2 regions of the Streptomyces sp. NPDC058671 genome follow, and region 2 is predicted to be linked to the other one. Evidence: riboswitches for the same ligand, from Rfam matches in the RefSeq annotation. Region 2 holds a riboswitch; the other holds the start of a gene.
The links. A riboswitch is a leader RNA that binds a small molecule or an ion and turns the genes downstream of it on or off. The one in region 2 is predicted to bind S-adenosylmethionine.
Positions count from the first base shown of each region.

Region 1: linked by a shared signal. The riboswitch ahead of thrC (threonine synthase) and the one ahead of ACFWV2_RS31295 (aminotransferase class V-fold PLP-dependent enzyme) in region 2 are both predicted to bind S-adenosylmethionine.

Region 1 is NZ_JBHXSA010000003.1:305,548-310,838, reverse strand. It holds gene ACFWV2_RS05815 (hypothetical protein) at 1-962, opposite strand, end outside; gene ACFWV2_RS05810 (glucosyl-3-phosphoglycerate synthase) at 1,001-1,942, opposite strand; SAM riboswitch class I at 2,063-2,207, shown strand; gene thrC (threonine synthase) at 2,201-3,511, shown strand; gene ACFWV2_RS05800 (MoaD/ThiS family protein) at 3,526-3,801, shown strand; gene ACFWV2_RS05795 (cold-shock protein) at 4,208-4,411, shown strand; gene groL (chaperonin GroEL) at 4,776-5,291, shown strand, end outside.
Region 2 is NZ_JBHXSA010000038.1:12,874-18,164, reverse strand. It holds gene ACFWV2_RS31305 (rhomboid family intramembrane serine protease) at 1-639, shown strand, start outside; gene ACFWV2_RS31300 (Lrp/AsnC family transcriptional regulator) at 636-917, shown strand; gene ACFWV2_RS31295 (aminotransferase class V-fold PLP-dependent enzyme) at 989-2,419, opposite strand; SAM riboswitch class IV at 2,637-2,753, opposite strand; gene trpD (anthranilate phosphoribosyltransferase) at 2,836-3,900, opposite strand; gene ACFWV2_RS31285 (cytochrome bc complex cytochrome b subunit) at 4,034-5,291, opposite strand, start outside.

The DNA of each region.
Region 1 (5,291 bases), on a different contig from region 2:
AGCGCCGCGGGCACGTACGTGTCGCCGCTCGTGGAGAAGGTCAGGTCGGCCGAGGTCGCGCCCGGCGGGACCGCGCCCACGTCCTCAGCGACGAGGAGGTCGCGGACCGTGCCGGTGCGGCTCTCCCGGAGGTTCCTGCCGTCGACGAGGAACAGGGCGTCCGAGGCGCTCCAGCCGTCCCCGTACGCCGTCACGCTCGCCCGTACCGGGCCGGGCCCCCGCTCGAAGCCGTCGACGGTGATCGTGGTCGAGGGGGAGGTCGAGCGCTGGAGGACGTGCCCGCCGTAGACGTAGACCTTCCGCCGCTCGGGGGCGTGGACCGGGTCCGGCCCCGGGAACCGGTGGACGACCGTCAGGGACCAGCCCGCCACGCAGCCCTTGCCCGTGGGGGCCCAGACGTTGCCGACCGCGATCCGCGTGTCCGTGCCCGTGACGCCCTTGAAGGCGGCGGTCACGTCGGACTCGCCCGTGTAGTAGTGCGGGCCCTCGACGCCGGCCGGGTCGGTGACCATGCTGTCGAGGGAGACGGGGGTCGCGGGACCCGCGCCGACCTTGAGCACGGGGGCGGTCGTCGCGGGGTCGCCGGGCGAGCGGACGGCGTCCGCGCCCGAGAGGTCGCAGCGGCCCAGGCGCGCGCCGCTCGGCCCCGTGTACGTGCCGTCGTTCCCGCCCCAGAACAGCCGGGCGTACGCCACCTCGGCGCCCGCCGGTAGCACGACGCGGCCGGTGCTGGAGCCGTAACCGCCGCCGGCGCCGGTGCCTCCGCCGGTGGTGCCGGTCCTGGCGGCCGTCACCGTGTCGCCGATCGTGGCGAAGTCGCCGTACAGCGACGCGTCGTACCGCTTGCCGAAGGGCTCGACCACGTCGGCCGCGACCGGTCCGGCGGCGGTGAGCGCGAGCGAGCCCGTCATCAGTGCGACGGCCGCGAGTACCTTTCCCAGGTGATGTTGTCTGAAGCGCATAAAAGGGCAATGTAGGCAAAACACATCATCATGGGGCGTTACGCCACGCGGCGGCGCGCGTACTCCACGATCTCGGCCATCGGCGGCCGCTCCTCCGTGTCCACCGCGTACGTCCGCGGCGTGAACCCCGACTCACCCCGCTCGAACTGGGTCAGCCACGGCCGCACCAGATGTCCCCGCGAAAGCCGCAGCTGCGCCGTCCGGTAGATCGCCGCCGCCATCCGGCCGAGCGCCAGCCCGTCCTGGTGGCGGTGCTTGCGGACCCCCACGTCCACCTGTGCGAGCGCGTCCAGGCCCACCGTGTGCAGCGCGTCGACCAGCAGCGCCAGCTCCACTCCGTAACCGACCGGGAACGGCAGCCGTTCGAGCAGCGAACGGCGGGCCGCGTACTCCCCGCCCAGCGGCTGCACGAAACCGGCCAGCTGCGGCCAGTGCAGGTTGAGCAGCGGGCGTGCCACCAGCTCCGTGACGCGACCGCCCTGACCAGGGGTGTCGTTGAACGGGCGGTCGTACATCGCCTTCACGAGGTCCACGTCCGGGTCGGTGAGCAGCGGGCCCACGATCCCCGTCACGAAGTCCGCGGAGAAGTCCCGCAGGTCCGCGTCCACGAAACAGACGACGTCCCCACTGGTCACCATCAGTGACCGCCACAGGACCTCGCCCTTGCCCGGCACCGCCGGTATCCGGGGGAGGATCGCGTCCCGCGCGACCACCCGCGCCCCGGCCTCGGCCGCCACCTCCGCCGTACGGTCCGTGGACCCCGAGTCGATCACCACCAGCTCGTCGACGAGCGGCGCCGCCCCGCCCATCAGCTCGCGCCGGATCACGGTGACGATGTCCCCGACCGTCGCCTCCTCGTTCAGCGCGGGCAGCACCACGCTGACCTTCGTCCCGCGCTTGGCGGCGAGAACCCGCTCCAGCGGTCGATCGGCCACGGACCAGGACCGCCGGTCCAGCCAGCGCTCCACCTCATCCAGCACGTGATCTCCATCTCGCGGTTCGGACGACCATCTCGACCGTCCATGCCTTCGGTTACAGTCTTGAACAACGCGGACGCCCGATGCATGTCGGGGTGCCGCCCGCGTCACACAACCGAATACCGCTCATCCAGAGGGGCAGAGGGAAACGGCCCGTTGAAGCCCCGGCAACCCTCCAGTCAGCAGCTCGTACTCCAGCGAGGTCCCTGACTAGGGAAGGTGCCAAATCCGTCTCATGGCGAAAAATTCGTCATGGGAAAGATGAGGAGAAAGGGCCTCGCCTCCATGGCTGTACAGACCGTCACCCCCGCCACCACCGTCGACCTCGGTCCCGCGTCCGGGCTTTCCTGTCGCGAATGCGGTGAAGTGTTCGCGCTCGGCCCGATCTTCGCCTGCGAACTCTGTTTCGGACCTCTCGAAGTGGCGTACGACCTCCCCACCGGTGACCCCGAGGCGCTGCGCAAGCAGATCGAGGCCGGCCCCGCCAACATCTGGCGGTACGCCCCCCTGCTGCCCGTCCCCGCCGACGTCGCCGACAAGCCGAACCTGAACCCGGGCTGGACCAAGCTCGTCCAGGCGGACAACCTCGCCCGCGAGATCGGCGTCGCCCCCGGCAAGCTCTTCGTCAAGGACGACTCCGGCAACCCGACCCACTCCTTCAAGGACCGGGTCGTCGCCCAGGCCATCGAGGCCGCCCGCGCCTTCGGCTTCACCACCCTGTCCTGCTCCTCCACCGGCAACCTGGCCGGCGCCGTCGGCGCCGCCGCCGCCCGTGCCGGCTTCCGCTCCTGCGTGTTCATCCCGCACGACCTGGAGCAGGGCAAGGTCGTCATGGCCGGTGTCTACGGCGGTGACCTCGTCGCCATCGAGGGCAACTACGACGACGTCAACCGCTTCTGCTCGGAGCTCATCGGCGACCCGCTCGGCGAGGGCTGGGGCTTCGTGAACGTCAACCTCCGCCCGTACTACGGCGAGGGCTCCAAGACGCTGGCGTACGAGATCTGCGAGCAGCTCGGCTGGGTCATCCCCGACCAGCTCGTCATCCCGATCGCCTCCGGCTCGCAGCTCACCAAGATCGACAAGGGTCTCCAGGAGCTCATCAAGCTGGGCCTCGTCAAGGACAAGCCGTACAAGATCTTCGGCGCCCAGGCCGAGGGCTGCTCCCCGGTCTCCGTCGCCTTCAAGGCCGGCCACGACGTCGTCCGCCCGCAGAAGCCGAACACGATCGCCAAGTCGCTCGCCATCGGCAACCCGGCCGACGGCCCGTACGTCCTCGACATCGCCCGCCGCACCGGCGGCGCCGTGGAGGACGTGAACGACGAGCAGGTCGTCGACGCGATCAAGCTGCTCGCGCAGACCGAGGGCATCTTCGCCGAGACCGCGGGCGGCGTGACCGTCGGCGTCGCGAGGAAGCTCGTCGAGAACGGGCTGATCGACCCGAACCTCACCACCGTCGTCCTCAACACCGGCGACGGACTCAAGACCCTGGACGCGGTGGCCGACACCTCTCAGGCGACCGTCACCATCCGCCCGAGCCTGGACGCGTTCCGCGACGCCGGCCTGGCGCTCTGAAAGGTTACGAAGACATGGCCGTGAACGTCCGCATCCCCACCATCCTCCGCACCTACACGGGCGGGCAGTCCGAGGTCCAGGCCGAGGGCGCGACCCTCGCCGAGGTGATCGAGGACCTGGAGAAGAACCACACGGGCATCGCCGCCCGCGTCCTCGACGACCAGGGCAAGCTGCGCCGCTTCGTGAACGTCTACGTGAACGACGACGACGTGCGCTTCGAGCAGGGCCTGGAGACGGCGACCCCGGCGGGTGCGGGCGTCTCGATCATCCCGGCCGTCGCCGGAGGCTGAGCCGTACCCGTTGTCCTCTCTTCGTCGAAGATCTCGAATTGCCCCTTCCGCGCCATAAAGCGGAGGGGGCAATTCTGCATGGTTGAGCGGGGTAGAGTTGGGGAAGTCCCCTCCGCTGCTCATGCCGGGTGCATATGTGAATGCGCCCCGCCCGTCGAGAAGCAGCCAAAGTGTGTGCGCCTTGTGTACCTTCTGCGTACTTTGCCGGGCCCGACTTGCCCCGTAATTCCAGGAATTCTCCCCGATTCACCTTTCCGTGACGCCCAGAATTCTCGCTCGATTGACCTGTTGCAGAGGGCAGTTGGGCAGATACATTCAGCCGCGGTCGACGCGTTCCGGCGCAGGGTCTGACCCGGGTCCGCGAAGTGCGGGTCCCGCGCAAGGGCCAGTAATAGGGGAGTTAGGCATGGCTCAGGGCACCGTCAAGTGGTTCAACGCGGAGAAGGGCTACGGCTTCATCGCGGTCGACGGTGGTGCGGATGTTTTCGTCCACTACAGCGCGATCCAGATGGATGGTTACCGCAGCCTCGAAGAGGGACAGCGGGTCGAGTTCGAGATCTCGCAGGGCCAGAAGGGTCCGCAGGCGGACATGGTCAAGCTCGCCGTCTGAGCGCGGCGCGATCGGCCACCGACGCAACGCCGTCGAGGGGCCCGCATCCCTGGGGATGCGGGCCCCTCGACGTGTTCCGCCACCGGCCGGTCCGCGTCCCGACCGTCGAGAGGCGCCCGCACCCGCCCGTCACCCGACCGCCACCCCTCGTCGGCGTTCCTTCGGAACGGCTTGCACTCTCCTAGGTCGAGTGCTAATCATTGGCGTTAGCACTCGGCAGGTGAGAGTGCTACGAGGATCGGGCATGACGAGGTCGCCGGCCGGGTGGGGCAAGGAACCACGCGGAGTTGCGGAGGCCGTCCGTCGCGGGCGTCGGCGCGGTCCTGGAGCGTTATCCACCCCATGTCCGGGAGGACCACTTCACATGGCCAAGATCATCGCGTTCGACGAGGAGGCCCGGCGCGGTCTCGAGCGCGGCATGAACCAGCTCGCTGACGCCGTCAAGGTCACCCTCGGCCCCAAGGGTCGCAACGTCGTCCTCGAGAAGAAGTGGGGCGCCCCCACGATCACCAACGACGGTGTCTCCATCGCCAAGGAGATCGAGCTCGAGGACCCGTACGAGAAGATCGGCGCCGAGCTGGTCAAGGAAGTCGCCAAGAAGACGGACGACGTCGCCGGCGACGGTACGACCACCGCCACCGTTCTCGCCCAGGCGCTCGTCCGCGAGGGCCTCCGCAACGTCGCCGCCGGTGCCAACCCCATGGCCCTCAAGCGCGGCATCGAGAAGGCCGTCGAGGCCGTCTCCGGCGCCCTCCTCGAGCAGGCGAAGGATGTCGAGACCAAGGAGCAGATCGCTTCGACGGCCTCCATCTCCGCCGCCGACACCCAGATCGGCGAGCTCATCGCCGAGGCGATGGACAAGGTCGGCAAGGAAGGCGTC
Region 2 (5,291 bases):
TTCGTGATCAGTCCGGTCTCCGGACTCGACCCGGCGCACGGCACGGGAGATCAGCTCCTCGCGGCGCAGGGCGTGTACTTCCGGCGCTGGGGCGTCGTCCCCGCCGAGCTGATGAGCGGCGAGCCGCGAGCCCTGCTCACCCCACTGACCGCGCTCTTCGTCCACGGCAGCTGGCTCCATCTGCTGGGGAACATGCTGTTCCTGTACGTGTTCGGCGCGATGACCGAGGAGCGCATGGGCGCCGTCGAGTTCGCCCTCTTCTACCTGGGCACCGGCTACCTCGCGCTCCTCGGGTACGCGGCGGCGCACGCGCACAGCGAGCAGACGCTGGTCGGGGCGTCGGGGGCGATCTCGGGGGTGCTGGGGGCGTTCCTCTTCCTCTTCCCGCGCGCCAGGGTCACCAGCCTCTTCCCCTTCCTCTTCTTCCTTCCGCTGCGCTTCCCCGCCTGGATCGTGCTGATCTTCTGGTTCGTGCTCCAGTGGCTGGCCGCGCGGGCCGCGGGTGCCGGTCCCGGCGTCGCCTATCTGGCGCATGTGGTGGGCTTCTCCGTCGGCTTCCCCTACGCCTGGGGGCGCCACCGGGGTGGGGATAGAGTGAAAGCCCAAGCCGCGGCGACCGAGGGAGAAAGCCAGCCGTGATCACCGCGATCGTGCTCATCAAGACCAGCGTGGACCGCATCCCCGAGATCGCCGAGTCGATCGCCGCGCTCGACAGCGTCAGCGAGGTCTTCTCGGTGACCGGTACGTACGACCTGATCGCCATGGTCCGGGTGCCGCGCCACGACGACCTGGCGGACGTGATCCCCGGCAGCATCAGCAAGATCCCGGGCGTCGAGGCCACGGACACCCACGTCGCCTTCCGCACGTACTCCCAGCACGACCTGGAGGCGGCCTTCGCCATCGGTCTGGAGTCCTGAGACCTCGTGCGCGGCAGGACTGAAGGGGGCCTCCCGGTCGGGAGGCCCCCTTCACCCGTACGAGTGAGCGCTCAGCCGCGGTCGGGAACGCAGCGGCCGTCCTCGGTGCGGTAGTTCCACCGCGCGCCGTCGCGGACGAGTTCCTTCACCGCGCCGACGAACCGCTCCACGTGCTCGTCGGGCGTACCGGCGCCGAAGCTCACCCGGATGGCGTTGAGGGACCTCTCACCGGGCGCGGCCTCGGGGGCGCCGCACTCGCCCTGGGTCCCCGGGTCGCCGCCGAGCAGCGTGCGGACCAGCGGGTGGGCGCAGAAGAGTCCGTCGCGGACGCCGATGCCGTACTCGGCGGAGAGCGCGGCGGCGAAGTGGGAGCTGTTCCAGCCCTCCACGACGAAGGAGATGACGCCGACCCGGGGCGCGTCGTCGCCGAACAGCGACAGCACCTTCACCTCGGGGACCTCGGCGAGGCCCGCGCGGACCGTGGCGATCAGGTGCCGCTCCCGCGCGACGAGGGCGTCGAAGCCTGCTTCGGTGAGCGCCCTGCAGGCGGAGGCGATGGAGTACACGCCGATGACGTTCGGGGAGCCGGCCTCGTGGCGGGCCGCGGTGGTGTGCCACTCCACGTCCACCCCGCCGTCGGCCCGGCGCGCCACCCTGCGGGAGGCGCCGCCGCCCGCGAGGTAGGGCTCGGCGTCCTGGAGCCAGTCGGCGCGGCCGGCGAGGACGCCCGAGCCGAAGGGCGCGTACAGCTTGTGCCCGGAGAAGGCGATCCAGTCCACGTCCAGGTCCTGGACGGAGACCGGGTGGTGGGGCGCGAGCTGGGCGGCGTCGAGCACGATGCGGGCGCCGTGGGCGTGCGCGGCGGCGGCGAGCTCCTTCACCGGCCACAGCTCCCCGGTGACGTTGGAGGCGCCGGTGACGCAGACGAGCGCGGGGCTCGCGGGGCCTCCCGTGCCCGACCGGGTCCGGGAGTTCGGGGAGGGGTCGCGGTCGGCGAGGGCGCGCTCCAGGGTGGCGACGGCCTGCTCCGGGGTGCGCGGGGCGTCGAGGTAGGTGACGCGGGCGTCCTGCCACGGCAGCAGTGAGGCGTGGTGCTCGGTCTCGAAGACGAAGACCTGGCAGTCGGCGGGGAGGGTGGCGGCGAGCAGGTTGAGCGAGTCGGTGGTGGAGCGGGTGAAGACGACCTGGTCGTCGGGGCGGCAGTCGAGGAACTCGGCGACGGTGGCGCGGCTGTTCTCGAAGAGGTCGGTGGAGAGCTGGGAGAGATAACCGGCGCCGCGGTGGACGCTGCCGTAGTACGGGGCGTACGCGGCGACGTCGTCCCAGACCCGCTGGAGGGCCGGGGCGCTGGCCGCGTAGTCGAGCGCCGCGTAGGTCACGTCGCCGCCGGTGACGAGCGGGACGGTGACGTCCCGGCCGAGGACGGGCAGCGGGGCGGCGCAGCAGGAGTCGGCGGACTCGTCGGCGGCGGGGGCGACGGCGGCGTGAGTGCGTGCGGACATGGCGGTATCTCCCGGCGGGCGGTGCGGAATGGCTTCGGTGATCCGTACGCGGCCGGACGCGGCGGGGTACGGGTGATGCCTCGGAGACGTCGGGGGCGCACGCGGGTACGCGGAAGTGACCCTGTTCCGAGGGTGAAGTAGGGGCGGATTCGCCCTATCGCATTCGCTTGCTCACGGAAAAAGCTCCTCGAGAGACCAGGACCCCTGGTGTTCGAGGGGTCCGCGCTTGCCGTAGACCTCGCTGCCTACGGCCTGGTCATCACCCGGGGCACCCCGCCACGGACGGAGGGTTGCCGGACAGCAAGCCGGGGCCAAAACGCTGTCACTCGTGACCTGTAGGACATCCTGCCACATGATCGCCGAAGCGCAAGACCCCGGTCCGCATGCTGGACCGGGGTCGAACGGCGGTGCACGCGCTACGCGTTGCTGACGGCGATCCAGCGCTCCAGGGCCCGGCGGGCCGCGCCGGAGTCGATCGCCTCCGCGGCCTTGTCGATGCCGACGCGGATCTGCTCCGCGAGGGTGCCCTCCCCCGGGGCGAGCGCGACGAGCGCCGCCGCCGAGTTGAGCAGCACCGCGTCCCGTACCGGACCGGTCTCCCCCGCGAGCAGCCGGCGGGCGACGTCCGCGTTGTACGAGGCGTCCGCGCCGCGCAGGGCCTCCACCGGCACGAGGTCGATGCCGACGTCCCGGGGGTCGAAGGCCTCCTCCCGTACCGCGCCGTCGCGGACCACCCAGACCCGCGAGGTGGCGGTGGTGGTCAGCTCGTCGAGCCCGTCGTCGCCGCGGAAGACGAGCGCGGAGGAGCCGCGCTCGGCGAGCACCCCGGCCATGATGGGGGCCATCCGGGCGTCGGCGACACCGGTGGCCTGGGCCCGCACCCGGGCGGGGTTGGTGAGCGGACCGAGGAAGTTGAAGGTGGTCCGGATGCCGAGCTCCCTGCGGGCCGCGGCGACATGACGCAGCGCCGGGTGGAACTTCACCGCGAAGCAGAAGGTGATCCCGGCCTCCTCCGCGACCTCGGCGACCCGCCGCGGGGTCAGCTCCAGGTTGACGCCGAGCTTCTCCAGGACGTCGGAGGCGCCGGACGCGGAGGACGCGGCCCGGTTGCCGTGCTTGACGACCTTGGCTCCGGTGCCGGCCACGACGATCGCGGACATGGTCGAGATGTTGACGGTCTTGGCGCCGTCGCCGCCGGTGCCGACGATGTCGACGGAGGGGCCGGGCACCTCGATCGTGTTGGCGTGCTCGTACATGGTGCGCACGAGCCCCGAGATCTCCTCGACGGTCTCGCCCTTGGCGCGCAGGGCGACCGCGAACCCGGCGATCTGGGCGTCGGTGGCCTCGCCGCGCAGGATCCGGTCCATCGCCCAGGCGGTGTCCTCGGCGCTCTGGTCGCGGCCGGTCAGCAGACCGTCCAGGACGACGGGCCAGGAGCGGCCCGCCGACGTCGATCCTCCAGCGGGGGTCACAGCGCTCATGGCAGCTCCATCGTCGATTGCGCGCGCAACAGGTCATGGCCAGCCTATCGAGCCCCGGGGACGGCAAAGAGCCCCGTCCATCGAATGGACGGGGCTCTCGCCGTGGCGACCGGCAGGTCAGGAGTTCAGGTGATCAGTGGTGGCCGTGGCCGTCCTGGATCGCCTTGTACTCCTCGACCGTGGGCTTGGCGATCTGGCTGTCGTCGCCGTAGTAGCCCTTGTTGAGCTTGATCCGGAGCTTCTCCACGCGCCCGACCTTGCGCTCCACGCCGTTCTCGTCGACGGCCGGCGGCAGCGCCGCGGCCTCGTACTGCTCGTGCGCGGTGAGGCGGTGCAGCTCGCCCTGGCTGAGCGGCTCGTGGACCTCGACGAACTCACCGTGCGGCAGGCGCTTGATGATGCCGGACTCGCGTCCGTGCAGCACCTTGTCCTTGTCGCGGCGCTGGAGGCCGAGGCAGATCCGCTTGGTGACGATGAACGCGATGACCGGGCCGACGAAGAAGAAGATCCGCACGAACCAGGTGATCGAGTTGATCGACAGGTGGAAGTGGGTCGCCCAGAGGTCGTTTCCACCACCCACCAGCATGATCATGTACGCGGTGATCCAGGCGACACCGAAGGCGGTGCGCGTCGGAGCGTTGCGCGGGCGCTGCGCGATGTGGTGCTCGCGCTTGTCGCCGGTGATCCAGGACTCGATGAACGGGTAGACCGCGATCGCGGCGAGGACCGCCGGGAAGATGGCCAGCGGGATCATCACGCCGAGGACCAGCGTGTGGCCCCACAGGTTGATCTCCCAGCCCGGCATGACACGGATCAGACCCTCGGCGAAGCCCATGTACCAGTCGGGCTGGGCGCCGGTGGACACCTGGTCCGGGCGGTACGGGCCGAGCGCCCAGATCGGGTTGATCGAGGCGATCGCCGAGATGATGGCGATGACACCGAAGACCAGGAAGAAGAAGCCTCCGGCCTTGGCCATGTAGACCGGCAGCAGCGGCATGCCCACGACGTTGTTGTTCGTGCGGCCGGGGCCGGCGAACTGCGTGTGCTTGTGGAAGAACACCAGGATGAGGTGGGCCACCACGAGACCGAGCATGATGCCGGGCAGCAGCAGCACGTGGGCCGAGTAGAACCGGGCCACGAAGTCGCCGCCGGGGAACTCGCCGCCGAACAGGAACATCGACAGGTACGTGCCGACGACCGGCACGGACAGGATCGCGCCCTGCATGAAGCGGACACCGGTGCCGGAGAGCAGGTCGTCCGGGAGCGAGTAACCGGTGAAGCCGGTGAACATGCCCAGGAAGAACAGCAGGAAGCCGAACAGCCAGTTGATCTCACGCGGCTTGCGGAACGCGCCGGTGAAGAACACGCGCATCATGTGCACGAACATGCCG